Regions from separate parts of the Kitasatospora sp. NPDC091335 genome, predicted to be linked through region 3. Evidence: riboswitches for the same ligand, from Rfam matches in the RefSeq annotation. Region 3 holds a riboswitch; each other region holds the start of a gene.
The links. Region 3 has a riboswitch for cobalamin ahead of ACIQOW_RS12915 (FecCD family ABC transporter permease). Riboswitches for the same ligand answer to the same signal wherever they lie in the genome.

Region 1: linked by a shared signal. The riboswitch ahead of ACIQOW_RS21925 (HoxN/HupN/NixA family nickel/cobalt transporter) and the one ahead of ACIQOW_RS12915 (FecCD family ABC transporter permease) in region 3 are both predicted to bind cobalamin.
Region 2: linked by a shared signal. The riboswitch ahead of metE (5-methyltetrahydropteroyltriglutamate--homocysteine S-methyltransferase) and the one ahead of ACIQOW_RS12915 (FecCD family ABC transporter permease) in region 3 are both predicted to bind cobalamin.

What each region holds. Positions count from the first base shown of each region.
Region 1 covers NZ_JBIVUM010000010.1:93,500-103,730, forward strand. The annotation lists gene ACIQOW_RS21880 (aspartate carbamoyltransferase catalytic subunit) at 1-624, opposite strand, end outside; gene pyrR (bifunctional pyr operon transcriptional regulator/uracil phosphoribosyltransferase PyrR) at 630-1,253, opposite strand; gene ACIQOW_RS21890 (transcriptional regulator) at 1,583-2,086, shown strand; gene ACIQOW_RS21895 (hypothetical protein) at 2,224-3,141, opposite strand; gene ACIQOW_RS21900 (thioesterase family protein) at 3,352-4,179, opposite strand; gene nusB (transcription antitermination factor NusB) at 4,372-4,809, opposite strand; gene efp (elongation factor P) at 4,814-5,377, opposite strand; gene ACIQOW_RS21915 (M24 family metallopeptidase) at 5,454-6,560, opposite strand; gene rpmG (50S ribosomal protein L33) at 6,820-6,984, shown strand; gene ACIQOW_RS21925 (HoxN/HupN/NixA family nickel/cobalt transporter) at 7,044-8,171, opposite strand; cobalamin riboswitch at 8,202-8,416, opposite strand; gene ACIQOW_RS21930 (metalloregulator ArsR/SmtB family transcription factor) at 8,498-8,881, shown strand; gene ACIQOW_RS21935 (hypothetical protein) at 8,933-10,231, shown strand, end outside.
Region 2 covers NZ_JBIVUM010000012.1:226,002-236,232, reverse strand. The annotation lists gene ACIQOW_RS25040 (CoA-acylating methylmalonate-semialdehyde dehydrogenase) at 1-915, shown strand, start outside; gene ACIQOW_RS25035 (acyl-CoA dehydrogenase family protein) at 921-2,066, shown strand; gene ACIQOW_RS25030 (enoyl-CoA hydratase/isomerase family protein) at 2,066-3,145, shown strand; gene mmsB (3-hydroxyisobutyrate dehydrogenase) at 3,142-4,029, shown strand; partial or broken gene ACIQOW_RS25020 (enoyl-CoA hydratase-related protein) at 4,026-4,493, shown strand; gene cobF (precorrin-6A synthase (deacetylating)) at 4,500-5,258, opposite strand; cobalamin riboswitch at 5,395-5,551, shown strand; gene ACIQOW_RS25010 (acyl-CoA thioesterase) at 5,827-6,321, shown strand; cobalamin riboswitch at 6,392-6,636, shown strand; gene metE (5-methyltetrahydropteroyltriglutamate--homocysteine S-methyltransferase) at 6,792-9,107, shown strand; gene metF (methylenetetrahydrofolate reductase [NAD(P)H]) at 9,182-10,099, opposite strand.
Region 3 covers NZ_JBIVUM010000004.1:321,582-331,812, forward strand. The annotation lists gene ACIQOW_RS12885 (SigB/SigF/SigG family RNA polymerase sigma factor) at 1-224, opposite strand, end outside; gene ACIQOW_RS12890 (anti-sigma regulatory factor) at 409-819, opposite strand; gene ACIQOW_RS12895 (GNAT family N-acetyltransferase) at 1,008-1,484, opposite strand; gene ACIQOW_RS12900 (nuclear transport factor 2 family protein) at 1,495-1,878, opposite strand; gene ACIQOW_RS12905 (ABC transporter substrate-binding protein) at 1,966-2,958, opposite strand; gene ACIQOW_RS12910 (ABC transporter ATP-binding protein) at 2,983-3,825, opposite strand; gene ACIQOW_RS12915 (FecCD family ABC transporter permease) at 3,822-4,901, opposite strand; cobalamin riboswitch at 5,023-5,148, opposite strand; gene sodN (superoxide dismutase, Ni) at 5,230-5,625, opposite strand; gene sodX (nickel-type superoxide dismutase maturation protease) at 5,803-6,261, shown strand; gene ACIQOW_RS12930 (CGNR zinc finger domain-containing protein) at 6,258-6,845, opposite strand; gene ACIQOW_RS12935 (amino acid ABC transporter ATP-binding protein) at 7,006-7,809, opposite strand; gene ACIQOW_RS12940 (amino acid ABC transporter permease) at 7,806-8,780, opposite strand; gene ACIQOW_RS12945 (ABC transporter substrate-binding protein) at 8,818-9,744, opposite strand.

The DNA of each region.
Region 1 (10,231 bases), on a different contig from region 3:
CTCGCAGGGCCAGTTCTCGATGCCGATCGGCAGCAGCGTCGGCGGGGCGACGAAGGTGACCTGGGCGCCGAGGGTGTTCAGCAGGTGGACGTTGGAGCGGGCGACCCGGCTGTGCAGCACGTCGCCGACGAGGGTCACCCGGCGGCCCGCCAGGTCGTTGCCGCCGCCCGGGTTGAGGTGGCGGCGCATGGTGAAGGCGTCGAGCAGCGCCTGGGTGGGGTGCTCGTGGGTGCCGTCACCGGCGTTGATCACGCTGCCGTGCAGCCAGTCGGACTGGGCCAGCCGGGCCGGGGCACCGGAGGCGTGGTGGCGGATGACCACCGCGTCGGCGCCCATCGCCTGGAGGGTCAGCGCGGTGTCCTTGAGGCTCTCGCCCTTGGAGACCGAGGAGCCCTTGGCGGAGAAGTTGATGACGTCGGCCGAGAGTCGCTTCTCGGCGACCTCGAAGGAGGTCTTCGTCCGGGTGGAGTCCTCGAAGAAGAGGTTGACGACGGTGCGGCCGCGCAGCGTGGGCAGCTTCTTGACGGCCCGGCCGGAGAGCTGGGCCAGCTCCTCGGCGGTGTCCAGGATCAGCAGCGCGTCGTCGCGGCTGAGATCGGCGGCGGAGACGAGGTGGCGCTTCACGCGGGTTACTCCGGGAGGTGCGGTTCGGTGGGCCTGGAGGCCAGGGCCTGGGAGCTGCGGGCGGCGTGGTCGCGGTCGCCGACCAGGACGGCGTCCACGCCGTCGCTGTCGGACAGGCGCACCTGCACGGCCTCGCGCAGCGAGGTGGGGAGGTTCTTGCCCACGTAGTCGGCGCGGATCGGCAGCTCGCGGTGGCCGCGGTCGACCAGGACGGCGAGCTGGACGGCGCGCGGGCGCCCGATGTCGTTCAGCGCGTCGAGCGCGGCCCGGATGGTGCGGCCGGAGAAGAGCACGTCGTCGACCAGGACGACGAGCTTGCCGTCGATGCCGCCGGGCGGGATCTCGGTGTGCTCCAGGGCGCGGGCGGGCTTCAGCCGCAGGTCGTCCCGGTACATGGTGATGTCCAGGGTGCCCAGCGGGATCTCGCGCCCGGTGATCTGGGCCAGCCGGGCGTGCAGCCGGCGGGCGAGGTGGACGCCCCTGGTGTGGATGCCGAGCAGCACGACGTCCTCCGCGCCCTTGGCGCGCTCGACGATCTCGTGCGCTATCCGGGTGATGACCCGGGCGATGTCCGTGCCGTCCAGCACCTGGTGGGGCGGCCGGGGCGTCGGTTCGTGGTTGGTGGTCATGCCGAAGCGGACCTCCTTCCCCGCCTCACTGGACGGGTCTTAAAGGATGTCTGGGATGGCCCCCGCCGACCGGGCGCGGGCTTCGGTCATCCTAGCAGCGCACTGGATCGCAAACGGACGGCCACCATTCCGCTTCCCTGGGTTAACACCCCGGACGCGCCGACGATGCGGGCCATTCGCACGACTGCCCCATTCGGCTTGACGCAACTACCTTACTCTACGTAACCTCACAGTGAGTTACGAGACGGACGTCGGACCCACCGGTAACGGCGTCGACAATCGCCCGTGACCCACCACTGAACGCGAAACAATCTCGTCCGGGGAGATCAATGTCCAGCGACTACGCGAAGCAACTCGGAGGCAAGCTCCGAGCGATCCGCACCCAGCAGGGTCTCTCCCTGCACGGTGTCGAGGAGAAGTCCCAGGGGCGCTGGAAGGCAGTCGTCGTCGGCTCGTACGAGCGCGGCGACCGTGCGGTCACCGTGCAGCGACTGGCCGAGCTGGCCGAGTTCTACGGCGTCCCGGTCCAGGAGCTGCTGCCCGGCGGCACCCCCGGCGGCGCGGCAGAGCCGCCGCCGCGCCTGGTGCTCGACCTGGAGAGACTGACCCAGGTCCCTTCCGAGAAGGCCGGCCCGCTCCAGCGCTACGCGGCGACCATCCAGAGCCAGCGCGGTGACTACAACGGCAAGGTGCTGTCGATCCGTCAGGACGACCTGCGCACCCTGGCGGTCATCTACGACCAGTCGCCGTCGATCCTCACCGAGCAGCTCATCTCGTGGGGCGTACTGAACCCCGACGCGCGCCGCGCGGTGCGCGAGGAAGACGTGAGCTGAGCCTCGCCGCACCGGCTCCCGCCAGCGGATCCAGGCACGGCCCAGCACGTTTTTCACCTGTGCTGGCAAGCAGAAACGTCACGGCGCGGCTCCCCAGAGCGGGGGCCGCGCCGCGGTGCGTGGCACGGCCGGAGGCGTCAGCAGACCGTGTCCAGGCTGTAGCCGGGCTGCGCCGACACCCCGTCCAGCCGGACCTGCCGGTCCGCGGGCGCCCAGTCCTGCCCGCCGCTCGACCAGGCCCAGGAGGCCGGCAGGTACTCCCCGCAGGAGGCGGCCGAGCCCTGCGAGCCGTGCAGCACCGCGACGCCCGGCAGCTCCAGGGCCAGCCCGGCGCAGAGCACCGCGCAGACCAGCTCCAGGTCCTCGTCGTTGATCCGGACCACGCCGTCCTCCCACTGGAGCACCCGCGCCGCCGCGTTCAGCTGCCCGCCGGGTGCGTCCACCCGCAGGCGCAGCTCGTACACGCCGGCGCCCGCGCCGACCAGCATCCGCCGGAACACCTCGCCCCCGCGCCGGTAGGCGGCGCGCACCCAGGCGGTGTGCTCCTCGTCGGGCGCGGCCGCGCCCCCGTACAGGCCCCCGTCGAGCAGCAGGTCGGTGTGGCAGAGCGTCAGCCCGTTCTCCCGGGCGCGCACCAGGCGCGGCACGAAGTCCCCGGCCAGCTCCTCGCCCTGATAGGCGAGCAGCTGGGTCTGGAGGGCCGGGTTGACCAGGTAGCGGTCCCGCGCGGCGGGCTCGGCCGGGTCCAGCCCGTGCAGCACGCAGAACTCCTCGAAGTCCTGCGGGTGGAACATCCGGGCCCGGACGGTGTCGAACCGCTCCAGCGCCTCGGCCAGCAGGTCGGCGGTGTCGGCCAGGTAGCGCTCGTGGTCGGGGGCGTCGGAGATCCCCCAGGCGCGGGCCCGGGCGAAGTCCGCGGCGTTGGCGAGCACCCCGATGACGAACGCCTGCTCGGCGCCCCCGGCCCGCTGCGGCCCGTGCGGCGCGCGCACCGCGGGCCGCGAACCGCCGGCGGTGCAGTCGGAGTTGCGGCGGGCGCGACCCTTCTGGCTCATGCGCCCACCTCGCTGCGCTCGGCAGAGGCATTCGCCCAGACGCACCTATCGACTGTTCGCTCGCTGCGCTCGCTCACGAGTGGCTCCTGGCTTCAGGGGTGGACGGTCCGCGGCGGTCATGCCGCTGACCGTCTTCCTCCCCATCCGCGCGCGCCGCACACGTACGGCGTGTCACAGGAATGTAACCACCGGTAATGCGGGGGCCGCGGGTCAGGCCGACCGGGGCACCCGGGCCAGCTGGCGGGACTGCGCGACCAGGCGGCCGGACTCGTCCCAGACCTCGGCGTCCTCCTCGAAGTAGCCGCCGGCCAGGTTGCGGGTGGCGTGGGTGACCCGCAGCCAGCCGGGTACCGGCCTGGCGCGCAGGTGGACGGTCAGCTCGACGGTGGGGGCCCAGCCGGGCATGCCCAGGTCGAAGGTGACCGGCGGCAGCGCGTCGGCGACCAGCAGGAGCAGCAGCGGGTCGGGGTCGCGGCCGTCGGCGAGCCGGAACCAGCCCTGGATCCGCCCCTGGCCGGAGGGCTGCCCGAGCGCCCAGCCGACGGTGGCCGGGTCCAGCCGCAGGTCGAACCGCTCCAGCAGGGCGGCCTGGGCGATCAGCTCCCTGGGCGCGTGCTCGACGCCGATGCACTGGTCGGGCGGCGGCAGCCGCGGCGGCTGCGCGCTGGTGCGCACCTCACCGTCGGCGGCGGCGAGGTCGCCGTGGCTGGCCACCACCCGCAGCCGCTCGACGCCGTCCTGGCTGAGTGAGGCGGTACCGGTGGACAGGCCGCGGCCGGAGCGCAGCACCTCGGTGCGGACGGTGGCGGGTCCCGGGGTGGACGCGGACAGGTAGTAACCGCTGATCGACACCGGGTCCGGGTGGGTGCCGTGCTCCAGCGACAGCGCGTGTGCGGCCACCGCGAGCAGCAGTCCGCCGTTCACCCCGCCGCCGATCTGCCAGCCGGCGCCGAGCTCGGCCTCGTAGCGGCCGGCCTCCTCGGGGTGCCTGGTCAGGGCGATGCCCTGGTCGAACTCGCTGCGGATCGCCGTGGTCATGGGGAGAGACCTGCCCTTCACGCGTGCTGACGGACATCAAGTTACCGATGGGTAAGCCCTCACCCTACGCCGCCCGGGTGAAACGCGGAACGGCCGCCGGACCCGTGTTCGGGTCCGGCGGCCGTTCCGAGGTCGTTCCGTGAGGCCGATCCCCGGGGTCGACCCGCGAGGTCGACCCACGAGGTCGATCCGTCAGCGGCGGATGCTCGGCTTCAGCTCCAGGAAGCGGGCGAGCAGGCCGTTGACGAAGGCCGGGGAGTCGTCCGTGGAGAACTCCTTGGCGATCTCGACGGACTCGTCCAGGACGACGGCGTCCGGGACGCCGTCCTCCCAGATCAGCTCGTACGCACCGAGCCGCAGGACGTTGCGGTCCACGATCGGCATCCGGTCGAGCGTCCAGCCCACCGCGTACTGCTCGATCAGGTCGTCGATGCGACGGGCGTGCTGGACGTACCCCTCGATGAGCTCCATGGTGTACTCACCGACCTGCGGGGTGCCCTCGTCGGGCTTGGGCTCGCGAGCGCGGGCCACCCAGTCGGCGAGGACCCGCTGCGGGTCTACCCCGCGGTGGTCGGCCTCGAAGAGGATCTGGAAGGCCCGGGTACGGGCCTTGCTGCGTGCGGCCGACACGGACTTACTTCACCCGGCCGAGGTAGCTGCCGTCGCGGGTGTCGACCTTGACCTTCTCGCCGGTGGTGACGAAGAGCGGGACGGCGATCTCGGCGCCGGTCTCCAGGGTGGCCGGCTTGGTGCCACCGGTGGAGCGGTCGCCCTGGACGCCCGGCTCGGTCTCGGCGATGACCAGCTCGACGGCGGCCGGGAGCTCGATGTAGAGGACCGAGCCCTCGTTCTGCGCGACGGTGGCCTCGAAGCCCTCGAGCAGGTACTTGGCGGCGTCGCCGACGACGAGCGGCTCGATGGTCAGCTGGTCGTAGGTGCTCATGTCCATGAACACGAAGTTCTCGCCGTCCTTGTACGAGAACTGCATGGTGCGCTTGTCGACGTTGGCGGTCTCGACCTTGGTGCCCGCGTTGAAGGTCTTGTCGACGACCTTGCCGGTCAGGACCTCCTTCAGCTTGGTACGCACGAAGGCCGGGCCCTTGCCGGGCTTGACGTGCTGGAACTCCACGACGGACCAGAGCTTGCCGCCGTCCAGCTTGAGGACCATGCCGTTCTTGAGATCGTTCGTGGAAGCCACGGGCGCACTTACTCCTGGATATAGCTGTCAAGGAACCAAGGTTCGCGTCCTGCCGCCGACGGCCGGAGGGCCGCGGTCACAGGGCGAGGAGCTCCTTGGTGGTGATGGTGAGCAGCTCGGGCCCGCCCTCTTCGAAGGGGCGCACGACGAGCGTGTCCTCGATCCGGACGCCGCCCTTGCCCGGGAGGTGGACCCCTGGGCCGACGGTGACCGGCACGCGGCTGTCCAGTTTACCCATGTCCGACGGACCGAGGCGCGGCGCCTCCCGGATCTCCAGCCCGATGCCGTGGCCCACCGGGTGCGGGGAGGCCTCGGCGTGGCCGGCCGCCTCCAGCACCTGCCGGGCGGCCCGGTCGGGCACGCACTGCTCCACTCCTGGTCCGAGGGCCTCCCGCCCGGCCCGCTGGGCCCGGAAGACCAGCCGGTGCAGCTCCACCTGCCAGGGCGCGGGGGCTGCGCCGATCACGAAGGTACGGGCGGTGGAGACGCCGTAGCCCCGGTACTGGGCGCCCATCACCACGGTCAGGAAGTCGCCCTCCTCCACCCGGCGGTCGGTCGGCTGGTGGGCGGCCTGGCCGGAGTGGCTGCCGGTGCCGACCGAGACCGGGAAGGCGGCCCGGTCGGCGCCGTGGTCGATCATCCGGCGCTCCAGCTCCATCGCCAGGTGCCGCTCGGTGCGGCCGACCAGGATCGACTCCAGCAGCTCGCCGAGCGCCTGGTCGGCGATCTCGGCGGCGATCCGCAGGTCGGCGATCTCGTGCTCGTCCTTGACCACTCGCAGCCCCTCGACCACCCGGCCGAGGTCCACCAGCCGGGCCCCCTCGGCCAGGCCCCCCACCGCCCGGTGCCTGCTGACGGTCAGGTCGTGCTCCTCCACGGCCAGGCCCGACACACCGGACCTGGCGGCGGCGGCCGCGGCGGCCAGCGCGGTGTCCGCTCCGGTCGCCACCGGCATCCGGGCGACGTCCGGGGCGATCAGGTGCTCCCCCGAGTCGTCCGGGGGCAGGTCGTCCGGCAGCGCGAGCAGCGCTCTCTCCCTGGTGAGCAGCAGGGTCGCCCCACAGGGCGCGCAGCCCGTGAGGTACCGCACGTTCGCCGCACGGGTGACCAGGGCCGCATCGGCCCCCGTCGCACTGCAGTGCTCCCTCACCCGTTCCCGCCGCCCCGCGTACGCATCCGCCATGCGTCGAGCCTACGAACCCCCGGCCCGAAGCGCCCGCCGAGCACCCCCGACAGAACCCCCAGTACCCCTTGCGCGCCCCCCGCGCTTCCGTGCCCTCCCCCTCGGGCACGCGCCGGGTTCCCCGCTCCCCCGGGCGTCGGACGCCGGGAATGGGCGGGGCCGGGCCCACGTTGGACGGGGTGGAAATGAATTCCATTTCGGCGCACGGGCTCGGTCCACCGACCGGGACCCGCCGCCCCTGGCCCCAGGAGGACGCCCGATGGCCCGCAGCGAACTGCGCCCGGTGATCAAGCTCCGCTCCACCGCCGGCACCGGCTTCACGTACGTGACCCGCAAGAACCGCCGCAACGACCCGGACCGGATGGTCCTGCGCAAGTTCGACCCGGCCGCCGGCCGGCACGTCGACTTCCGCGAGGAGCGCTGACCCCGCCCACCCGGACGGCGCCTCCCCCCGGCGCGGGGAGGCGCCGTTCCGCGCACGGGTCAGTGCTTCTGTGCCCCCTGGCCGGGCGTCCAGCGCTTCTCGACGTGGGCGAGCTTCCAGTACCCGATCGCGATCGCCCAGACCACCACGAACAGCCCGGCGATGGCGTACCCGACGTTGTCCAGCGAGATCTCGGCGACGAACCCGGTGACCGGGTCGGTCAGGTCCAGCTTCTCGTGCAGCACCCCGACCAGCTCGATGGTGCCGATGATGAAGGCCACCGCGATCGACAGACCCGTGATGGTCAGGTTGTAGTACACCTTCCGCACCGGGTTGGCGAAGGCCCACTGGTACGCGAAGTTCATGAACGTCCCGTCCAGGGTGTCGAACAGGCTCATCCCGGCCGCGAACAGCAGCGGCAGGCAGACGATCGCGTACCAGGGCAGCCCGGAGGCCGCGCCCGAGCCGGCCATCACCATCAGGGTGACCTCGGTCGCGGTGTCGAAGCCCAGGCCCAGCACCATGCCGACCGGGAACATCTGGCCCGGCCTGGTGATCGAACGGGTCGCCCGGTTCAGCACCCGGGCCATGAAGCCGCGCGAGTCGAGGTGGGCCTCCAGCTCCTTCTCGTCGTACTGCCCGGCGCGCATCGAACGGAACACCTTGAGGATGCCGAGCAGCGCCGCCAGGTTGAGCGCGCCGATCAGGTAGAGGAACACGCCGGAGGTGGTGGTGCCGACCACGCCGAGCCACTTGTGGGTGGCCGACTCGTCGTCCATCAGGGTGTTCGCCAGCTGCGCGCCGCCCGCCACCAGGGCGGCCATCAGCACCACCATCGAGGAGTGCCCGAGGGCGAACCAGAAGCCCACCGAGACGGGGCGCTTGCCGTCCGCCATCAGCTTGCGGGTGGTGTTGTCGATCACCGCGATGTGGTCGGCGTCGAAGGCGTGCCGCATCCCGAGGGTGTAGGCGGTGACGCCCAGGCCCACCCCGAAGACCTGGGTGCCGACCTCGTACTTCTCGGGCGCGACCAGGAAGAGGAGCGTCCCGAAGGCCACCACGTGCATGGCCAGGATCACCCCCATCAGCCCGGCCGTACGGATGGTGTCCTCGCGCCGCCACTGGAAGCTGGGCAGCACCGAGGGCGCCGGATTCGCCCCGGCGGCAACGGTTTCGGGCAGGGTCATCTGCGGATCACGCTCCAGCACCTCGTGGAAAACCTCGTGAGATGCCGTGGCCGGTCTCCTGGCTTACGGGACGCCCGTACCCGCCTTCCCAGGTGCGCGGGGCACCCAGTGGCTCCATGGGTACGGACGACGCTCCTCCGCGGGCGGAGGAACGACCCGATCACAGTGGCGAGGGCCGCTCCGGACTGGGGACCCCTGAGGGTCCGTCACCGGTCTTCCCGAGCACCACGGCGGGCTACACCGTAGGGGCCCCGCCCGACCCGTGCAAGGCTGCGCACGTGCGCAGGTGTCCAGGATCACAGACCCTTGCCTGCGAGAATGCCGGCATGCATCTCGTACCTGCCGACCGCGTGGGCCACCGCACCATCGACGGGCACCGGGTCTGCGAGGCCATCGCCGCGATCGGCGATCCCGCGCACGTCCGGACCTGGGCCGAGCGCTTCTCGCTGCTCGCCGACCCCGGACGCCTCGCCCTGCTGCTCGCCCTCCACCGGGCCGGCCCGCTCGCCGTGACGGACCTGGCGGTCGCCACCGGCATGCGCGACCCCGCCGTCTCCCAGGCCCTGCGCCTGCTCCGCACCGCCGGGGTGGTCACCGGCGACCGGGACGGACGAGTGGTGCGCTACCGGCTCGTGGACGAGGCCATGCGCCCCCTCCTCGACGAGTGCGCCGCCGCCGAGCACCACGAGCCCAGCGCGGCGGCGGGCTGACCCCCACTCGGAAACCGTGCCGCGGCGGAGCCGGATGAGTACGATCATGGTGTGCCGTCCCACCCCCACGCCTGGCCCGCCGACCGCTGGAGCACCCGACCGGTCAGGGCCCGCGTGCTGGCGGTCGCCCGCACCCTCACCTCGGCCACCCGGGTCCTGGACGTCCTCACCCTGCTGAGCCCGGACGGCATCGAGCGGTACTTCACCGTCAACCCCGGCTCCGCCTTCGCCGACCGCGCCCTGGACGACTACCTGCGCGGCCTGCCCGGCTTCACCGTGCTGGACTGGGAGGACGCCGTCCGGCACCGCTTCGACCTGGCCGTCGCCTGCGCCGTCCACTCCTCCATGCACCGCCTGGACGCCCGCCTCGTCGTCCTCCCGCACGGCGTCGGCTACAACCGCCTGGTCACCGAGTCCACCGGCGACACGGTCACCGCCGCCGGCCTGTCCCGCAACGAACTCACCCACCGCGGACGGGTGTTCGTGGACGTCCTCGGCCTCTCCCACCCCGAGCAGCTGGACCGGCTTCGGGTCTCCTGCCCCGAGGCGCTGGACGTCGCCCGGGTCGTCGGCGACCCGTGCTTCGACCGGATGCTCACCAGCCGGCGCTCCCGCGACGGCTACCGCGCCGCGCTCGGCGCCACCGGCGGCCGACGGCTCGTCGTCGTCAGCTCCACCTGGAGCGGGCACTCGTTGCTCGGCCGCCACCCCGACCTCCCCCAGCGGCTGGTCCGCCGGCTGCCCGCCGACGAGTACACCGTGGCCGTCGTCCTGCACCCCAACGTCTGGAGCCGCCACGACCCCGAGGCGCTGCTCGACGACGCCCGCCGGATGGGCCTGCGCCTGATCCCGCCCCACCAGGGCTGGCAGGCCGCACTCGTCGCCGCCGACTGCGTGATCGGCGACCACGGCTCGGTCACCGTCTACGGCGCCGCCCTGGAACACCACACCGTGCTCGTCGCCACCGGCGCCGCCGAACTCGACCCGCACTCCCCCGGCTACGCCTTCGGCCAGGCCGCGCCCGTCCTCGACCCGGACGGGGACCTCGCCGCCCAGCTCGAACTCGCCCTGGCCCGGGGCCCGGCCGACCTCAGCGGCGTCACCGGCCGCTCGCTCGCCCACCAGGGCGAATCCGCCCACCTGCTGCGCCCGCTGCTCTACTCCTTCCTGGACGGACTCGACGAACCCGCGGACGAACCGGCCGTACCGCCCTACCCCAGGCCCGTTCCGCGCCCCGCGACCGCCGAGGGGCCCACCGCGTACGACGTCGAGGGAGTGAGCGAGGGCACCGAGGTCAGCCTCCGGCGCTACCCCTTCGACCCGCGCGACCACACCCCGCGCGGCTTCCAC
Region 2 (10,231 bases), on a different contig from region 3:
CCGCCAGGCGTGCTCAACGTGGTCAACGGCGGCAAGGAGGCCGTGGACACCCTGCTGGAGGACCCGCGCGTCCAGGCCGTGGGCTTCGTCGGCTCCACACCGATCGCCCAGTACGTCTACGCCACCGCCGCCGCCCATGGCAAGCGGGCGCAGTGCTTCGGAGGCGCCAAGAACCACCTGATCGTGATGCCGGACGCCGACCTCGACCAGGCGGCCGACGCGCTGATCGGCGCCGGGTACGGTTCGGCCGGCGAGCGGTGCATGGCGATCTCGGTGGCCGTCCCGGTGGGGGAGGAGACCGCGGACGCCTTGGTGGCCAAGCTGGTCGAGCGGATCGCCGCGCTCAAGGTCGGGCGCTCGGACGACCCGGCGGCGGACTTCGGCCCGCTGGTCGGCGCCGACGCGCTCGACCGGGTCCGCGGGTACCTGGACCTCGGCGTCCGGGAGGGCGCCGAACTCGTCGTCGACGGGCGGGAGTTCCGACTGGAAGGACACGAGGGCGGCTACTTCCTCGGCGCCTCGCTGTTCGACCGGGTCACGCCCGGGATGCGGATCCACCGCGAGGAGATCTTCGGTCCGGTGCTCACGGTCGTCCGCGCCGCCGACTACGAGGAGGCGCTGCGGCTGCCCAGCGAGCACGAGTTCGGCAACGGCGTGGCCATCTACACCCGGGACGGCGACACCGCCAGGGACTTCGCCCGGCGGGTGGACACCGGCATGGTCGGGGTCAACGTGCCCATCCCGGTGCCGGTCGCCTACCACACCTTCGGCGGCTGGAAGCGCTCCGCGTTCGGCGACCTCAACCAGCACGGCCCCGACTCCATCCGCTTCTACACCCGCACCCGCACCGTCACCTCGCGCTGGCCCTCCGGGGTCAAGGAGGGCGCGAGCTTCACCATGCCGACGATGGGGTGAACGCCGTGCACGCAAGTGATCTGACGGAAGATCAGATTGATATCGCCGCCGCGGTACGGGAGTTCGCCGCCGAGTGCCTGGCGCCGTACGCGGTGGAGTGGGACCAGACCAAGCACTTTCCGGTGGACGTGCTGCGCAAGGCCGCCGACCTCGGGCTGGCCGGGGTCTACGTCCGCGAGGAGGCCGGCGGCTCCGGACTCTCCCGGCAGGACGGGGTGGTGGCCTTCGAGGCACTGGCCGGCGGCTGCCCTTCCATCGCCGCCTACCTGTCCATCCACAACATGGTCGGCTGGATGGTCGACCGCCACGGCACCGAGGAGCAGCGCGCCCGCTGGCTGCCCGCGCTCTGCTCGGCCGAGCACCTGGGCAGCTACTGCCTGACCGAACCGGGGGCAGGTTCCGACGCCGCCGCCATCACCACCCGGGCGGTGCGCGCCGGCGACCACTGGGTGCTGGACGGCGTCAAGCAGTTCGTCTCGGGCGCGGGTGCCGCCAGGGTGTACCTGGTGATGGCCCGCACCGGCGAACCGGGCGCCAGGGGCATCTCGGCGTTCCTGGTGGACCGCGACGACCCGGGCCTCTCCTTCGGGCCGAACGAGAGGAAGATGGGCTGGAACGCCCAGCCGACCCGCCAGGTGCTGCTGGACGGGGTCAGGCTGCCCGCCGACCGGCTGCTCGGCGGCGAGGGCGAGGGCTTCCGGATCGCGATGGCCGGCCTCGACGGTGGCCGGCTCGGCATCGCCGCCTGCTCGCTCGGCGGCGCCCAGAGCGCCCTGGAGCGGACGACGGCGCACCTCGCCGACCGCGAGGCCTTCGGCGCCCGGCTGCTGCACGCCCAGGCGCTCCAGTTCCGGCTCGCCGACATGGCCACCGAACTGGAGGCCGCTCGGGCGCTGCTCTGGCGCGCGGCGGCGGCCCTGGACCGCGGCGACCCGCGGGCCCCGCAGCTGTGCGCGATGGCCAAGCGGCACGCCACCGACACCGGCTTCGAGGTGGCCAACCAGGCGCTCCAGCTCCACGGCGGCTACGGCTACCTGACCGAGTACGGCATCGAGAAGACCGTCCGCGACCTGCGGGTGCACCAGATCCTGGAAGGGACCAACGAGATCATGCGCGTCATCGTCGCCCGCGGCCTGATCGGGGCCGCCTGATGGGGGCCGACACCACCGGGGCCGACGACGTCCTGGTCCACCGGGAGGGCCGGGCCGGGCTGATCGTGCTCAACCGCCCCAAGGCCCTCAACGCCCTCACCCACGCCATGGTGCTGCGGATCGCCCGGGCCCTGGACGACTGGGAGCACGACGACGCCGTCGCGACCGTGGTCGTCACCGGCGCCGGCGAGCGCGGGCTCTGCGCGGGCGGCGACATCGTCGCCATCCACCGCGCCGCCACCGGCGGGGACCGCGCCGCCGCCGAGCGGTTCTGGCGCGACGAGTACCACCTCAACGCCCGGATCGCCCGCTACCCGAAGCCATACGTGGCACTGATGGACGGCATCGTGATGGGCGGCGGGGTCGGCGTCTCCGCGCACGGCAGCGTCCGGATCGTCACCGAACGCAGCCGGATCGCCCTGCCGGAGACCGGGATCGGCTTCGTCCCGGACGTCGGCGGCAGCTACCTGCTCGCCCTCGCCCCCGGCGAACTGGGCACCCACCTGGCCCTCACGGCCGGCGCGGTCGGCGCCGCGGACGCCCTGCTGTGCGGGTTCGCCGACCACTTCGTGCCCGCCGGGCGGCTTCCCGCCCTGCTGGACGACCTGGCCGTCCGGCCGGTGCACGACGCGCTGGCCCGGCACATCGCGGCCGCACCGCCCGGCCGGCTGGCCGGGCAGCGGGAGTGGATCGACCGCTGCTACGCCGCGCCGACCGTCGAGGAGATCGTCGAGCGGCTGGCGGCGGCCGGCGACCCGGCCGCCGGAGAGGCCGCCGACCGGATCGCCGCCAACTCGCCCACCGCCGTCAAGGTGACGCTCGCCGCGCTGCGCCGGGCCCGGGCGCTCGGCCCGCTGGAGGCCGTCCTCGACCAGGAGTACCGCACCTCCTGCGCCGCGCTCGCCACCGCCGACCTGCCGGAGGGCATCCGGGCCCAGGTGATCGACAAGGACCGCACCCCGCGCTGGAGCCCGGCCGACCTGGCCGCCGTGCGGGACGCCGAGGTCGACCGCCACTTCGCGAGGCTGGGCGAGCGTGAGCTCGGCCTCTCCACCACGAGCACCCTGGAGCGCTGGTGAGCCTGAACATCGGATTCGTGGGGCTGGGCAACATGGGCGGCCCGATGGCCGCCAACCTGGTGGGGGCGGGGCTCCGGGTGACCGGCTACGACCTGGCGGAGGACGCCAGGGAACGCGCGGCCGGCCACGGCGTGGCCGTGGCCGGCTCGGCGGCGGAGGCGGTCGCGGCGGCCGAGGTGGTCGTCACCATGCTCCCCGCCGGGCGCCACGTCCTGGAGTCCTACCGGGAGTTGACGGCGGCGGCGCCGCGCGGCGCGCTGTTCGTGGACTGCTCCACCATCGCGGTCGGGGACGCCCGGATCGCCGCAGACCTGGCCCGCACCGCGGGGCACCTGGCCGCGGACGCGCCGGTCTCCGGCGGAGTGCCCGGGGCCGAGGCCGCGAGCCTGACCTTCATGGTGGGCGGCTCCGACGGCGAGTTCGCCGAGGCGGAGCCGGTGCTGGCGGCCATGGGGCGCACGGTGGTGCACTGCGGCCCGTCCGGTGCCGGGCAGGCCGCGAAGCTCTGCAACAACATGATCCTCGGCGTCTCGATGATCGCGGTGAGCGAGGCCTTCCTCCTCGGGGAGAGCCTCGGGCTCAGCCACCAGGCGCTCTTCGACGTCGCCGCCACGGCCTCCGGCCAGTGCTGGGCGCTCACCACCAACTGTCCGGTCCCCGGGCCCGTCCCGGCCAGCCCGGCCAACCGCGAGTACGCGGCCGGGTTCGCCGCGGCGCTGATGGCCAAGGACCTCGGGCTGGCCGCCGACGCGGCCACCGCCTCCGCCCTGCCGGCCGAATTCGGGCGCCGGGCAGCCGAGTTGTACGCCTCCTTCGCCCAGGGCGAGGCGGCCGGACTGGATTTCTCGGCCATCATCACGACGCTGGGAAAGGGTGCCGAGTGACCGGCTACGAGACGATCCTGGTCGAGCGCAGGGGCCGGGTGGGGCTGATCACCCCGGACCGGCCCAAGGCACTGAACGCGCTGAACACCCGGCTGATGAACGAAGTCGTGGCCGTGGCAACGGAGTTCGACCGTGACCCGGAGACCGGCTGTCTGCTGGTCACCGGCTCGGAGAAGGCCTTCGCGGCCGGCGCCGACATCAAGGAGATGCAGTCGCTCGAATTCGTCGACGCCTACCTCGGCGACTGGTTCGCCGCCTGGGACCGCTTCGGTGCGCTGCGCAAGCCGGTGGTCGCGGCGGTGGCGGGCTACGCGTTGGGCGGCGGCTGCGAGCTGGCGATGCTCTGCGACGTGCTGCTGGCGGCGGACACCGCGAAGTTCGGGCAGCCGGAGATCAAGCTCGCTGACGCGCCGCGCCGCCCCACCCCCGGGGCGGCGCACCGTGTCCCGACAGCCGTCAGCCGTCAGCCGTCAGCCGTCCGACCGGCGCAGCAGGTAGGTGTCCATGATCCAGCCCTTGCGCGCGCGGGCCCGCTCGCGCAGCTCGCGGATCCGCGGGGCGGCCTCGGCAAGCGGCCCGGAGACGAGCACCTCGTCCGGGGTGCCGAGGTAGGCGCCGTAGTGGATCTCCAACCCCGCGGGGTCGACCTCGGTGAAGGCGGCCCGGCCGTCGAGCATCACCACCACGTCGTCCACTCCCTCGGGGAAACCCTCGGCGAGGCGGCGGCCGGTGGTGATCTGCACCGGGCGGCCGACCCGGGTCAGCGTGGTGCGGTGCGCGGCGGCGAGCGCGGAGACGCTGCTGATGCCCGGGATCACCCGGTACTCGAACGGCACACCGCCCCGGGCCGACACGTCGTCCACCACGGCGATGACGCTGTCGTAGAGGGCCGGGTCGCCCCAGACCAGGAACGCGCCGCTCTCGCCCTCGCCGAGGTGCTCGGCGACCAGCCGCTCGACCAGATCGGCGCGGCGGACGCGCCAGTCGTCCACCGCGGCCGTGTACGCGGGAGTGGCGCGGTCGCGCTCCGCGTCGGGCACCTCGACCACGCGGTGCCCCGGCCGGCCGTGCTCGGCGAGCATCCGGCGGCGCAGGGTGATGAGGTCCTGCCGCTCCTCGTTCTTGCCGAGGACGAAGAAGACGTCGGTACGGCCGAGGGCCTTGACCGCTTGCAGGGTGAGGTGGTCGGGGTCGCCCGCACCGATGCCGATGACGAAGATCTGCCGCATGGGGACATTCTGCCGTCCGGCCCCGCGCGTGGTCCCCCGGGCCGGGTCAGGCCGGTGGGCGGTGGCTGTGAGCTGCGCCGATGGACGTAAGCTGGCGGGGCAGCTGGTTCGCCCCGTCCGCCAGGCGGGGTGTCGCAAGAGGGAACCCGGTGCGAGTCCGGGACTGCCCCGCAGCGGTGAGTGGGAACGACCGCCGTCATGTGCACCGGCCCGGAAGCGGGCCCGGGAAGCGACGGCCAGTAGGTGCCCGTCCCGGTTCGGCCGGGAGGGCGTGCCCACGAGTCCGAAGACCTGCCGCTGCCCGCGTGCCGTGCCGGCCCGCGGTCCCACCAGGACCCCGAGGGCGGGTCGACGGTGCAGGCGGGACGTGTCCGGACCGCTGCCTGCCCCTTCGCGTGCCCGGGGTGTGCGAAACCGCGAAGGAGAGTTCCGTGAAGCGGAACACCGACCACGATCCCCACGAGCCCGTACGCCGTGGACACCGGCCCGGGCCCGACGGCCCGCGGAGCCGGCACGCCGGGCGTCCGGCCGTGGCCCCGTCCGGTGCCCCGAAGGGCGGGCCGTCGCTGTGACCAGCCCCTCCGTGCTCTCCCGCACCCCGGCCGAGTCCGCGGTGACCCTGGCCCACATCATGAGCGACCACGACACCAACCTCTACGGGACGGTGCACGGCGGCGTGATGATGAAGCTGATCGACGACGCGGCCGCCGCCGCCGCGGGCCGGCACGCCGGTGTCACCGCGGTCACCGTCTCGGTCGAGGAGATGTCGTTCCTCGCGCCCGTCCGGGCCGGAGACCTCCTCACCGTCCGGGCCCGGGTCGACCACGTCGGACGGACGTCGATGGACGTGTCGGTGGCGGTGACCTCGGAGCGGTGGAACCTCACCGGGCCCGTCACCAGGGTGGCGACGGCGCACCTGGTGTTCGTGGCGGTCGACGCCGAGGGCCGGCCCCACCGGGTCCCGGAGCTGCTCCTGGAGAGCGCCGCCGACCGGCAGCGCGGCCGGGTGGCACGGGAGCGGCGGGCCCGCAGGACCGAGCCGGAGCTGGAGCCCGCCGAGTAGCGGCCCGCGACGACGTCCCACCATGCGGACGCCTTTCGAGATTTCCGCCTCGGCGCCGCCGGTTTGCCCCTAAGCTGACGGAGCAGCTGGTTCGCCCTGTCCGCCAGGCAGGCGCGTCGCAAGAGGGAACCCGGTGACGCCTTTCGACTGGCCAGTCCGGGACTGCCCCGCAGCGGTGAGTGGGAACGACCGCCGTCATACGCACTGGGCCCGGGAACGGGTCTGGGAAGCGACGGCCAGTAGGTGTCCGCCCTGGTGAGGCCGGGGAGGGCGCGCCCACGAGTCCGAAGACCTGCCACTGCCCGTGCGCGACCGTTCGCGTGCGGCCATCCGGTGACCTCGTGGGCGGGTCGGCGACCATACCCGGCGGGGCCGTGCGCGTGCACGGGTATCCGTCCGGTTCGTCATCCCTTCGCGTCCTCGTGCCGTCACCGGGCACTTGAGGAATCAGGCTCGCGAAGGAGAGTCCCTTGACCACGAAGTCCGCAGCCGCGGCGAGCGTCGCCACCGTGCACGGCTACCCCCGCCAGGGCCGCAACCGTGAACTGAAGAAGGCGATCGAGGGGTACTGGAAGGGCGCCGTCACGGCGGAGGCGCTGCTGGCGACCGCCGCCGACCTGCGCCGGACGAACTGGGCGCAGCTCGCCGAGGCCGGGATCGAGGAGGTCCCGACCGGCGACTTCTCGCTCTACGACCACGTGCTGGACACCACCGTGGCCGTCGGCGCGATCCCGCTCCGGCACCGGGAGGCGGTGGACGCCGACGCGCTGGCCGGGTACTTCGCGATGGCGCGCGGCACCCAGGACGTCGCGCCGCTGGAGATGACGAAGTGGTTCGACACCAACTACCACTACCTGGTCCCCGAGTTGGGGCCGGACACGGTGTTCGCCGCCGACCCGGCGAAGGCGGTCGGCGAGCTGCGGGAGGCGCTGGCGCTGGGCCACACCGCGCGGCCGGTGCTGGTCGGCCCGGTGACGTACCTGCTGCTGGCGAAGCCGGCGCCGGGAGTGGCCGAGGACTTCCAGCCGATCACGCTGCTGGACCGGCTGCTGCCGGTCTACGCCGAGCTGCTCGCGGCGCTCAGGGCCGCGGGGGCCGGCTGGGTGCAGCTGGACGAGCCCGCGCTCGTCCAGGACCGCACCCCGGCCGAACTCAACGCCGCCGCCCGCGCCTACCGCGAGCTCGGTGCCCTCACCGAGCGGCCCAAGCTGCTGGTCGCGAGCTACTTCGACCGGCTCGGTGAGGCGCTGCCGGTGCTGGCGAAGGCACCGGTCGAGGGCCTGGCGCTGGACTTCACCGGCCCGGCCGCCGCGAACCTGGACGACCTCGCCGCGGTCGGCGGACTGCCCGGCAAGCGGCTGGTGGCGGGGGTGATCGACGGGCGCAACATCTGGATCAACGACCTGGAGAAGTCGCTGGCGACCCTGGCGACCCTGCTGGGCCTCGCCGGCACGGTCGACGTGGCGCCGTCCTGCTCGCTGCTGCACGTGCCGGTCGACGCCGCCGCGGAGCGCGACATCGACCCGCAGATCGCCCGCTGGCTGGCCTTCGCCCGGCAGAAGGCCGGCGAGGCGGCGCTGCTCGCCCGGGGCCTGCGCGAGGGCACCGGCGCGGTGACGGCCGACCTGGCCGCCAACCGCGCCGACCTGGCCTCCCGGGCCGGCTCGCCGATCACCCGCGACCCGGCGGTGCGCGCCCGCGCCGCCGCCGTCACCGCCGAGGACGCCCGCCGGGCCCAGCCCTACCCCGTCCGGGCCGAGGCCCAGCGGGCCCGGCTGGGCCTGCCGCTGCTGCCGACCACCACCATCGGCTCCTTCCCGCAGACCACCGAACTGCGCACCGCCCGCGCCGACCTGACGGCCGGACGGATCGACGCGGCGGCCTACCGGGAGCGGATGGAGGCCGAGGTCCGCGAGGTCATCGCGTACCAGGAGAAGGCCGGCCTGGACGTCCTGGTGCACGGTGAGCCCGAGCGCAACGACATGGTCCAGTACTTCGCCGAGCAGCTCACCGGCTACCTCGCCACCCGGCACGGCTGGGTGCAGTCGTACGGCACCCGGTACGTGCGGCCGCCGGTGCTGGCCGGCGACATCTCCCGCCCCCACCCGATGACCACGGAGTGGTTCCGCTACGCCCAGGGACTCACCGAGCGCCCGGTCAAGGGCATGCTCACCGGCCCGGTCACCATGCTCGCCTGGTCCTTCGTCCGCGACGACCAGCCGCTCGCCGACACCGCCCGGCAGGTCGCCCTCGCGCTGCGCGACGAGGTGACCGACCTGGAGGCGGCGGGCGCGGCCGTCGTCCAGGTCGACGAGCCGGCCCTGCGCGAGACCCTCCCGCTGCGGGCCGCGGCCCGCCCGGCCTACCTGGACTGGGCCACCGAGGCCTTCCGGCTGGCCACGTCGGGGGTGCGGGCCGAGACCCAGATCCACACCCACATGTGCTACGCCGAGTTCGGCGCCATCATGACCGCGATCGACGAACTCGACGCGGACGTCATCTCGTTGGAGGCCGCCCGCTCGCACATGGAGGTGGCCGGCGAACTGGCCGGGGCGGGCTACCCGCGCGAGGTCGGTCCGGGCGTGTGGGACATCCACTCCCCGCGCGTCCCCGGCACCGGGGAGGCCGTCTCGCTGCTGCGCGCGGGCCTGGCCGCGATCCCGGCGGAGCGGCTCTGGGTCAACCCGGACTGCGGGCTGAAGACCCGCGGCTGGCCGGAGACCCGGGCCTCGCTGGAGAGCCTGGTCGGCGCCGCCCGCCTGCTGCGCGAGGAACTCGCAGGCTGACGGTGACCGGGGCGGGTACGGCGACCCCGTCGTACCCGCCCCGGCACCTCGTGCCCCGGAGGCCCGGGCCGAGCTCAGCCGGACTCGGGCAGCCCGAGGTTCTGGTAGATCTCCGTCGTGACCGTGGAGAAGTTCATGGTCATGAAATGCAGGCCGGGGACCCCTTCGGCCAGCAGGCGCCGGCACATGCCGGTCGCGTACTCGATGCCGATCGAGCGGACCGCCCGCGGGTCGTCCCGGTGCTTCAGCATGCGCTCGGAGAATTCCCGGGGAATGGCCGCGGTGGACAGGTCGGGGATCCGCCGGAGTGACCGGATGGTGGTCACCGGCATGATCTCCGGAATGATCGGAACGGCGCACCCGGAGGATTCCAGCCGGTCCCGGAAACGGAGGTAGCTGTCCGTCTCGAAGAACATCTGGGTGATCGCGTAGTCCGCTCCGGCCCGGCATTTGGCGATGAAATGCCCGATCTCGGAATCCCAGTCGGGAGACCGCGGGTGCATTTCCGGGAACGCGGCCACGCCGACACAGAATTCCCCGGACTCCTTGATCAGCCGCACCAGGTCGGCCGCGTACTCCACCCCGTCCGGGTGGCGGTCCCAGCGGCCCAGCGGGTCGCCCGGCGGGTCGCCGCGCAGCGCCAGGATGTTGCGGACGCCCTGGTCGGCGTAGTGCCCGAGGATGTTCCGAAGCTCGGCGACGCTGTGGCCGACGGCGGTCAGGTGGGCGGCCGGGGTGAGGGTGGTCTCCTGGGCGATGCGGCCGGTGACGTTGACCGTCCGCTCCCGGGTCGACCCGCCGGCACCGTAGGTCACCGAGACGAAGGTGGGGGACAGGGCTTCGAGTCGCCGGATCGCATTCCACAGGCCGGCTTCCGCTTCGGGGCTCCTGGGCGGCATGAACTCGAACGAGTAGGAACGCCTGCCGGTCGCGAGGAGTTCGCGGATGGAGGCCGCCCGGTCCGTGCGCGTGGTGGGGATTCCGAGTGTCATGACAGGAGGTTATCCGGATTGGTGCGGACCAATCCCGGAGCGTCCACTCCGTGATACGGATTTCTCCACCGGGGGTGCCCGGGGAAGATCCCGGACGGGACGGCACAATGGGGACATGAAAAGACCTTCGCA
Region 3 (10,231 bases):
GTCGCGTTCGCCTCGCCGGCTTCGTCCGTCGCGGCCGTCTGGTCCACCGGGTCCGGAGGGGGCGTGGAGGCAGGCGTCGGCTCGGACGTCGGCTCGGTGGGGTGGCTCATCCGGTGGGCGTCCTTCGGGTGCGCTTCGTCGTTGGCGGCGAGGCCGGGAACGCTCGCCTGGGTCGGTACGGCAGGTCCCGCCGTCGCGAGGCCGGTACGGTCCAGATCACTCACGGCCATTCCCCCGTTCCGTTCCGGGAGCACCGGGGCCGGTGGCCCCGGAATCGTCTCGTTGGTCGTACCGCATGGGTGGCGGTACCGGAGCCGTCCGTCGGTCCCCGGAGCGGGGAGCGGCGGACGGCCCTTGCGCGGGTGGTGCTCGGTGCTGCTCGGTCGTGCGGTGCGGTGCTGCGCCCGACTAGTGGGCGGGTGACCCGCCGCGCTTCTTGTGCAGGCTGATCGTCACGGTCTTGTCCTCGGCGACCGAGGAGTCGACCTCACCGGCCAGCGCGGAGAGCACGGTCCAGGCGAAGGTGTCCCGCTCGGGGGCCTTGCCGTCGGTGGTCGGTGCGGCGACGGTCACCTTCAACGAGTCGCCGACCAGCCGGAACTCGCAGGACAGGACGGAGCCGGGCACCGCCTGCTGGAGCAGGATGGCGCAGGCCTCGTCGACCGCGATCCGCAGGTCCTCGATCTCGTCGAGGGTGAAGTCCAGCCGGGCGGCCAACCCGGCCGTCGCTGTTCGCAGGACGGAGAGGTAGGCCCCGGCTGCGGGCAGCCGGACCTCCACGAAGTCCTGAACACCGAGATCGCCGTCGATCTTGGACACCCTTGCCTCCTGGGTGACGCGCTGTGCTTTCTTGGTACCCCGCTTGTTACCGCTTGCTACCCCCGAAGGGGGTCCGGCGTCGCGGATCCGCCATCGCTCTGCCTTCCGCACCCCGGTTCGGGAGTTACTCATGGTAAGGCATTGCGACGCAGGGTGGCAGACCCTTTCTCCGGACTGCGGAAGGCCGTTCAGGGCCGCCCGACGGCGGTCAGCGCCTCGTCGGTGAGCCGGTACACCGTCCACTCGTTCATCGGCACCGCGCCGATCGACTTGTAGAAGTCGATCGAGGGCTGGTTCCAGTCCAGGACCGACCACTCCACCCGGGAGTAGCCGCGCTCGACGGCGATCCGGGCGAGCTCCAGCAGCAGTGCCTTGCCGTGGCCGCCGCCGCGCGACTCCGGGCGGACGTAGAGGTCCTCCAGGTAGATCCCGTAGGTGCCGCGCCAGGTCGAGAAGTTGCGGAACCAGACCGCGAAGCCGACCGGCTCGCCGGTGACGTCGTCCTCGGCGATCAGACCGTACAGCGCCGGGTCGGCGCCGAACAGGGCCTCGTGCAGCTGCTCCTCGGTGGCCTTCGCCTCGTGCAGGGCCTTCTCGTAGTCCGCGAGTTCGCGGACCATGGCGTGGATGACGGGGACGTCGGTGGCGACGGCGGTGCGGATCATGCCTGTGAGCCTACTGCTCGGGACCCGTCTCGTCCCAGGCCTGGAGGGAGGTCTGGTCGACGATCCGGCCGTCCCGCAGACCGGCCATCGAGGACATCAGCACCCGGACCCCGTCCGGATACCGGCAGGACTCCAGGAAGGCGACGTGGTCGCCCTGGACCACCACCTGTTCCAGCTTGTGGGTCATCTCGCGGCCGTAGACGTCGTCCAGCATGGCGCCGATCTCCTCCCGCCCGTGCATCACCAGGGGGTGGCTGGGCTGGGTCCTGCGATCGACCATGCGCAGTTCGGCGTCCTCCGCGTAGAGCGCCAGGAGGGTCTCGGCGTCGCGGCGCTCGATGCCCTCGCGCAGCGCGCGGGTGTCGAAGGCGGTGGGGGCCGCCATGGTGGCCATGATCTCGCTCCTCCGGTCGGGTTCCGTCGGCTCGTACCTCTGAGCGTACGCCCGCCGCCGGGGCCGGAGGAGCGGGACCGGGGCCGGTCAGCGGGCCGGTACGGTGCGCAGGTACTCGGCCAGCGCGCTGATCGCGGCCGGGTTGCGCGGGCTCTCCACCAGGTCGACGTAGTCCATGACGAAGATCCGGCCGTTCCTCACCGCGGAGACGTTCGCCAGCGGCGGGAAGGACGTGAGGAACTTCCGCTTCTCCTCGGCGCCGGGCGTCGCGTAGTCGTTGATCACGATCACCTCGGGGTCGCGCTCCACCACGCTCTCCCAGCCGGCCGTGACCCAGCTGTCGGCGAGGTCGCCCATGATGTTGGTCCCGCCGGCCTTGGCGATGATCTCGTCGGCGGCGGCGAACTTGCCCGCGGTGTACGGCTTGTCCTGCCCGCTGTCGTACAGGAAGACGGACGGGCGGCGCTCCGGCTGCGGGACGGCGGCGATCTGCGCCTTGAAGCCGGCGACCAGCTTGTCGGCACGGTCCTTGACGTCGAAGATCTCGCCGAGGTTGGCCAGGTCGGTGTAGAGCGCCTCCAGCGGGTCCATCACGCCGCGCTCGGTGCCCTTGCCGCTGCGGCAGGACTCGCTGAGCACGTACGAGTCGACGCCGAGCGCCTTGAAGGCCTGCGGGGTCACGCCGCTGCCCTCGTCGAAGCCGTAGTGCCAGCCGGCGAAGACCAGGTCGGCCTTGGCGTCCAGCGCGATCTCCTTGGTGATCCGCTGCTTGGAGAGCCACTTCGTCTGCTGGTAGCCGTCCTTCCAGGCGACCTTGTCGAGCTGCCCCTTGTCGTCGGGCATCACGTAGCCGGCCATCCGGTCGGCGAGGCCGAGCGAGAGCATCAGTTCGGTGATGCCGACGTCGTTGGTCACCACCCGGGCGGGCTTCCGGTCGAAGGTGAGCTCGTCGCCGCAGTTGCGCACGGTCACCGGGTAGTGGGCGGAGTCGGCTGCGGCCTCCTTCGGGGCGATCTCGGCGCCGCAGGCGGTGAGTCCGAGGACGAGCAGGGCGGCGGTGGCAACGGCCTTGGTACGCACGGTGGTTCCTTCGGAGGGGGCGGATCAGGCGGAGTGGTCGGAGGGGGCGAGGCGGTCGAACAGCAGCTGGAGGGCGCCGGTCACCGGGTGCCGCACCGGGGTGCCCCGGACGCCGAACACCTCGGCCAGCAGGGCGGGTTCGAGTACCTCGTGGGGCGGGCCCGAGGCGACGATCCGGCCGCCCCGCAGCACGTACAGCAGGTCGCAGTGGCCCGCCGCCAGGTTGAGGTCGTGCAGCGCGGTGAGCACCGTCGGTCCGGCCTCGCGGGCGAGCGCCAGCACCTCCAGCTGGTGGGCGACGTCGAGGTGGTTGGTGGGTTCGTCCAGCACCAGCAGGCGCGGCTCCTGGACCAGCGCGCGGGCGAACAGCACCCGCTGCTTCTCGCCCCCGGACAGGCTCAGGAAGCCCCGCTCGGCGAGGTGTCCGGCGCGGACCTTGCGCAGTGCCCCGGCGCAGCGCTCCTCGTCCCCGTCGGACGGGGCGCCGAAGCCCCGGCGGTGCGGCAGCCGGCCCATGGCCACCACCTCGGCCACCGTGAAGTCGAACTCGGCGGAGTGCTCCTGGGTCAGCGCGGCCACCCGGCGGGCCGACTCGCGCGCCGTGAGCGCGTGCAGGTCGTCGCCGGCGAGCCGGACGACGCCGCCGGCCGGCTTCAGCACCCGGTAGACGCAGCGCAGCAGGGTCGACTTGCCGCTGCCGTTCGGGCCGACCAGGCCGACCACCTGCCCGGCGGCGGCCGCCAGGCTCACCTCGTGGACCAGCCGGGTGCCGGCCAGCTCCACCGAGACGGCGTCGACGGCGAGGTCCTGGGCCAGGGCCGGGCCGGTGGCTCCGGCCGCTTCGGACGGCGTGGTCACGTCGGTCATCGGGTGCCTCCGAAGGCCTGGCCGCGGCGGCGCATCATGATCAGGAAGGCGGGCACGCCGAGCACCGCGGTGAACACCCCGACGGGCAGTTCGGCGGGCGCCAGCAGGGTGCGCGACGCGATGTCCACCCAGACCAGCAGCAGCGCCCCGGCGAGCGGCGCGATCACCAGCACCCGGCGGTGCCCGGCGCCGACCAGCATCCGCGCCAGGTGCGGCATCAGCAGTCCGACGAAGCCGATCGCCCCGCTGACCGCGACCACGGTGCCGGTGACGGCGGCGGTCACCACGAACAGCTCGCGGCGCAGCCGGTCCGGGTCCACGCCGAGCGAGGCGGAGGTCTCGTCGCCCATCGCGAGCGCGTCCAGCCGCCCGGCGGCGCAGGCCAGGTAGGCGAGGCCGGCCAGCACGGTGACGGCGGCGATCGGCACCTTGCCCCAGGTGGCGCCGCCGAGGCTGCCGAGCAGCCACATCATGGCGTCCCTGGCGGCCTCGCCGCGGTCGGCGGCGAAGACCATCAGGGTGGTGGCGGCGGAGAAGCCGTAGGACAGGGCGGTGCCGGTGAGCACCAGGCGCAGCGGGGTGAGCCCGTACGCGGTGCGGGCGGCGAGGTACACCAGCGTCATGGCGGCCAGCGCGGAGCCGAAGGCGGAGGCGGAGATCGCCCACACCCCGAGCGAGGCGAAGGCGCCGAACAGCAGCACGGCGTTGGCGCCGACGGCCGCGCCGGAGGAGATGCCGAGCACGAAGGGGTCGGCCAGCGCGTTGCGCACCAGGGCCTGGACGGCGACCCCGCAGGCGGCGAGTCCGGCGCCGACCACGGCGGCCAGCACGGTGCGCGGCAGCCGGATCTCCCAGACGATCGCGTACGCGGCCGCCTCGTCCGCCTCCAGCCGGCCGCCCGTCAGCCCGGCACCCAGCAGTCGCAGCACCCGGGGCAGGCCGAGCCCGGAGGAGCCGAGGGCGACTCCGCAGACCAGCGAGAGCAGCAGCGCGGCGGCGAGGCCGGCGGCGAGCGGGACGACGGGTATCCGGCGGGTGGGCGGGCCGGCTGCACGGTCTGCGGGTGCGCGGTTCACGGGTGCGCCTTGCCTCGGGCCGCGGGTGCGCCGGGCCGGGCGCGTGCCGGGGCGTGCCGGGGCGCCGGTCCCCTCGCAGTCCGCGGCGAGTTGTCGGGAGGTCAGCGGCCGGGGGCGATCGGGCTGGCGCGGCCGTACGGGCGGGTACGGGCCGTGCTCACCGTTGCGGGTCAGCGCCGGATTCACACCGGACTTCCCCCTCGGACGCCCTGGCAGCATAACAGCCACTCAGGGCAGGCAACCCTTACCGGGCAGGGCTGGACGTGAACGCACGACCGCCCCCGTCCGACGGTGCGGACGGGGGCGGTCGGCTGGCGACGCGTCAGGCTCAGGCCTGCTTGGTCTCCCAGAAGATCTTGTCGACCTCGGCGATCAGGTCCAGCAGGGCCTGGCCGGTGGCCGGGTCGGTGGACGCCTTGGCGGCCGAGGCGGCCTTCAGGGTGTCGTTGACCAGCTGGTGCAGCTGCGGGTACTTCTCGAAGTGCGGAGCCTTGAAGTAGTCGCTCCACAGCACCGAGATGTGGTGCTTGACGGCCTCGGCGCGCTGCTCCTTGATGATGACGGCGCGGGCGCGGAAGTGCGGGTCCTCGTTGGCCTGGTACTTCTCCTGGGTGGCCTTGACGGACTCGGCCTCGATCCGGGCCTGCGCCGGGTCGTACACGCCGCAGGGCAGGTCGCAGTGGGCGTGGGCGGTGGCGCGCGGTGCAAACAGACGAGAGAACATGGGAGTCCTTCCTTAGATCGTCTTCCCGCGCCCGAGATTACCCCTCCGTCCTCCCGGTTTCGCGATCGGGCGGGGGGCCCAGGGCGAAAGACGGACCAGGAAACGGGCCAATCCGGACATCGAACAGGTGACGGCCCGTACGGCAGACTGGGGGCGGGCCGAGCGGGAGGAGGAGCCGTGGAGCGGAGCACGCGGCCGGAGGGCGCCGGAGCGGGGCGGCGGGGCCGGGGCGGCGTGCTGCCGCTGGGGCTGGTCGACGTGGCGGGGCCGTCCATGGTGCCGACCCTGCGCGAGGGCGACCGGCTGCTGGTCCGCTACGGCGCGCCGGTCCGGCCGGGCGCGGTGGTGCTCTTCCGGCACCCGTTCCAGCAGGACCTGCTGGTGGTGAAGCGGGCCGCCGGGCGCCGGGCCGAGGGCTGGTGGCTGCTGTCCGACAACCGTCCGGTGGACAGCGACAGCCGCAGCTACGGCGCCGTGCCGGACGAGCTGGTGCTCGGCCGGGTGCTGCTGCGGCTGCGTCCCGACCCGGTCTGGCTGGCGCCGGGCCGCCGGCTGGAGCGGCTGCTGCTCACCCCCCGGCTGGCCCGGCTGCCGGGCCTGGCCCGCCGGTTCGGCGTGTGGGTCGAGGAACCCTAGGCCCCGGCCCCGGCCCCGGCCGCGGCCTCCTGGCGCTTGCGGGCCCGGTAGGCGGCCACGTTGGCGCGGGTCGCGCAGCGGTCCGAGCAGTAGCGGCGGGAGCGGTTGGTCGAGGTGTCCAGGTAGGCGTTGCGGCAGGGCGCGGCCTGGCAGATGCCGAGCCGGTCGGCGCCCAGCTCGGTCAGGTGGACGGCCAGGCCCATGCAGGCCACCGCGCTGAAGTGCGCGGTGGCGGTGGGCGAGTTGTCGGCCAGGTGCAGGTGCCAGCGCGGCCGCCCGGCGTCGTCCAGGAAGTCGTGCCCGGAGATCAGCGGGCTGACGGGGTACTCCATCAGCAGGCTGTTCAGCAGGTCGACGCCGCGGATCTCGTCCCCCTCGGCGGCGGCCTCGAAGACCCCGCGCAGGCGGGTCCGCACGGCCCGGAGCCTGGGCAGGTCGGACTCGTCGGCGAGCGTGGCGGCCCGCGAGGAGTCGGAGAACAGGCCGCGCACCGCCTCCACGGAGGTCAGCGCGTCGGTGCCGCGCTCGGGCTCCTCGGTGTTCACCAGCCGAACGGCGAGATCGGCGTACGCGGCGAGCTCCACAGGGGTCCTTCCAGAATGCGGTAACGGGCTTACTGCCTCCAGCCTATTACCCGGGCGGGGACTCCACCCTACGGCCCGGGCGGCGGCTGCGGCCCACGGCCCGGGCGGAAAACGGTCGGCGCCCGGCAGGGGAGGCCTGCCGGGCGCCTGGGGCACGGGTTCAGAGCACCTTGGACAGGAAGGCCCTGGTCCGCTCGTGCTGCGGGTCGGTGAGCACCTCGCGGGGGTTGCCGGACTCGACCACCACGCCGCCGTCCATGAACACCAGCGCGTCGCCGACCTCGCGGGCGAAACCCATCTCGTGGGTGACGACCACCATGGTCATGCCCTCCTCGGCGAGGCCGCGCATGACGTCCAGGACGTCGCCGACCAGCTCCGGGTCGAGCGCCGAGGTGGGCTCGTCGAAGAGCATCAGCTTGGGCTTCATGGCCAGCGCGCGGGCGATCGCGACGCGCTGCTGCTGGCCGCCGGAGAGCTGCGAGGGGTAGTTCCGCGCCTTGTCGGCGAGGCCGACCCGCTCCAGCAGGGCCATCCCGCGCTCGCGGGCGTCGGCCTTGCTCTCGCCCTTGACCTGGACCGGCGCCTCCATGACGTTCTCGACGGCGGTCATGTGCGGGAACAGGTTGAAGCGCTGGAAGACCATGCCGATGTCGCGCCGCTTGAGGGCGACCTCGCGGTCCTTGAGCTCGTGCAGCCGGTCGCCCTTCTGCCGGTAGCCGACCAGCTCGCCGTCCACCCAGAGCCGGCCGCCGTTGATCTTCTCCAGGTGGTTGATGCACCGCAGGAAGGTCGACTTGCCGGAGCCGGACGGGCCGATCAGGCAGAACACCTCGCCCTTCCTGACCTCCAGGTCGATGCCCTTGAGCACCTCGACCAGGCCGTAGGACTTGTGCACGTTCTCGGCGCGGACCATGGGCTCGGCGGACGCGGCGGCGCCGGCCGGGGTCTTGGTCAGGTCGGTCATACGTGACCACCTCCCTCGAGGCCGGGAACGACGTCGGCACTCGTCTTCGGGGCGGGCTTCCCGGCGAACAGTCCCCGCAGCCGTTGCAGCGGGGTGGGCGGGAGGGTGCGGTTGGAGCCTCGGGCGTAGTGGCGCTCGATGTAGTACTGACCGATGGTCAGCACCGAGGTGAAGAACAGGTACCAGAGGCTGACCACGATCAGCAGCGGGATGTTCTGGTAGTTCCTGGAGTAGATGACCTGGCCGGCCCGGAAGATCTCCTCCAGGGAGATCACCGAGACCAGCGAGGTGGTCTTGAGCATCGAGATGGTCTCGTTGCCGGTCGGCGGGATGATCACCCGCATGGCCTGCGGCAGGACGATCCGGCGCATGGTCTGGAACCGGCTCATGCCGAGCGCGTGCGAGGCCTCGGCCTGGCCCTCGTCCACCGACTGGATGCCGCCGCGGACGATCTCCGCCATGTAGGCGGCCTCGTTGAGGCCGAGGCCCAGCAGTGCCGCGACGAACGTCGGGATCAGCACGTTGGTCTGCTCGGACCAGAACTCCGGCCCCCACGGGACGCCGATCGACAGCTTGGCCCAGATCAGGCCGAGGAAGTTCCAGAACACCAGCTGCACCAGGACCGGGGTGCCGCGGAAGATCCAGATGTAGACCCAGGCGACGCCGGCCAGCAGCGGGTTCGGGGACAGCCGCATCACCGCGAGGATGATGCCGCCGACCACGCCCATGAGCATGGCGAGCACGGTCAGTTCCAGCGTCACCAGCAGGCCGTGCATGATGCTGTCGTGGAACAGGTACTGACCGACGATGTCCCACTTGAAGGCGGGGTTGGTGAAGGCGGCGCTCAGCAGCATGGCCGCGAGCACGGCGATGACGACGGCGCCCGCCCAGCGTCCGGGGTGGCGGACCGGGACGGCCTTGATGATCTCAGGCCGCCCCCTCTGCGCCGTCCCCTTGTCCAAAGAGTTCACGGTGTGGCCTCGGGGGAGAAGATGAAGCGTACGAGGGTCAGCTGACGGCGCCGTTGACGGCCGACTTTTCGATGGCACCGGCCTCGACACCCCACTTGGTGAGGATCTGCTTGTAGGTGCCGTCGTCGATCAGCGACTGGACGGCGCCCTGGATGGCCGGGGTGAGCTTGGAGCCCTTGGCCAGGGCGACGCCGTAGGGGGCCGTGCCGTAGGTCTCGCCGACCTTCTCCAGCTGGCCGCCGGACTGTTTGATCGCGTAGTCGACGACCTGGGAGTCGGCCATCAGCGCCTGGTCGCGCCCGGAGACCACGGCGTTGGTGACGTCCGTCTGGAGGTCGAACTTGTCGCCGCCGTTCTGGACGCCCGGCTTGCCGGCCTTGGCGCAGTCGGGGTCGCGGGTGTCCTTGATCTCGTCGGCCTGGGTGGTGCCGGTCTGGACGGCGACCTTCTTGCCGCAGAGGTCCTTCGGGTCGACCTTCTCCGGGTTGCCCTTCTTCACCGCGACGGCGCTGCCGGAGTTGAAGTAGGTGACCATGTCGACGATCTGCTCGCGCTCCTTGTTGTCCGTGAAGGACGACATGCCGAGCTGGAACTTGTTCGACTGGATGCCGGGGATGATCGCGGTGAAGCCGGAGTCCTGCACCTCGGCCTTCAGCCCGAGCTTGGCGGCGATGGCGTTGGCCAGGTCGACGTCCATGCCGATGACCTTGCCGCTGTCGTCCTTGAACTCGTCCGGCGCGTACGACGCGTCGGCGCCCACCACGAGCTTGCCGGCCGTCTTGACGTCGTCCGGGACGAGCGCGGCGAGCTTGGGGTCGGCCTTGACCTCGTTGACGGTGGCGGAGGCGTTGGGGGCGCCGCCGCTCTCGGTCTTGCTGCTGCTGCAACCGGTCAGCACGAGGGAGACGGAGGCGGCGACGACGCCGGCTGCGAAGAGCCGGTTGCGCTTGGTACGGGCGGTCATGAAGGGGGATCTCCATCCTGGGGGAGAGAGGTCGGGCGGAGCGCGCCGCGGGAGCGGCGCACCGGAACAGCGAGCCGGACGTCCGGGTACGGGTGCGTGGTGCCGTACGTCGTCGTACGTGCAGGCCGGGTCGTGCAGTTGCCCGGGTGCGCGGGAGCCACCCGGGGCCTTACGAGGTACTGCTTCCGCCACCCTCCGCCGAGGTGGACGTTGACCGAACCGCCTCGACCAGGGGCCTGCTCGATCCGAGATGGGGGGAATCCTGCCATCTGATGACGGTCAGGTGGCCCTCATCCAGATCAAAATCGGATAACGAGGGGTCACGCTGTCCGCTATTCGGACTTATTCCGTGACCCTGTCACTCTGCGCATAAGTATGCGGACCGGTGGGTGTCGTTCCCGGAGGCCCGCCGCCCGCGCCCCGGATGCCGCCGCCGGTGGTCCCGGCCTGCCGGGCCCACCGGCGGGTGTGTCAGAATTCGTCACCG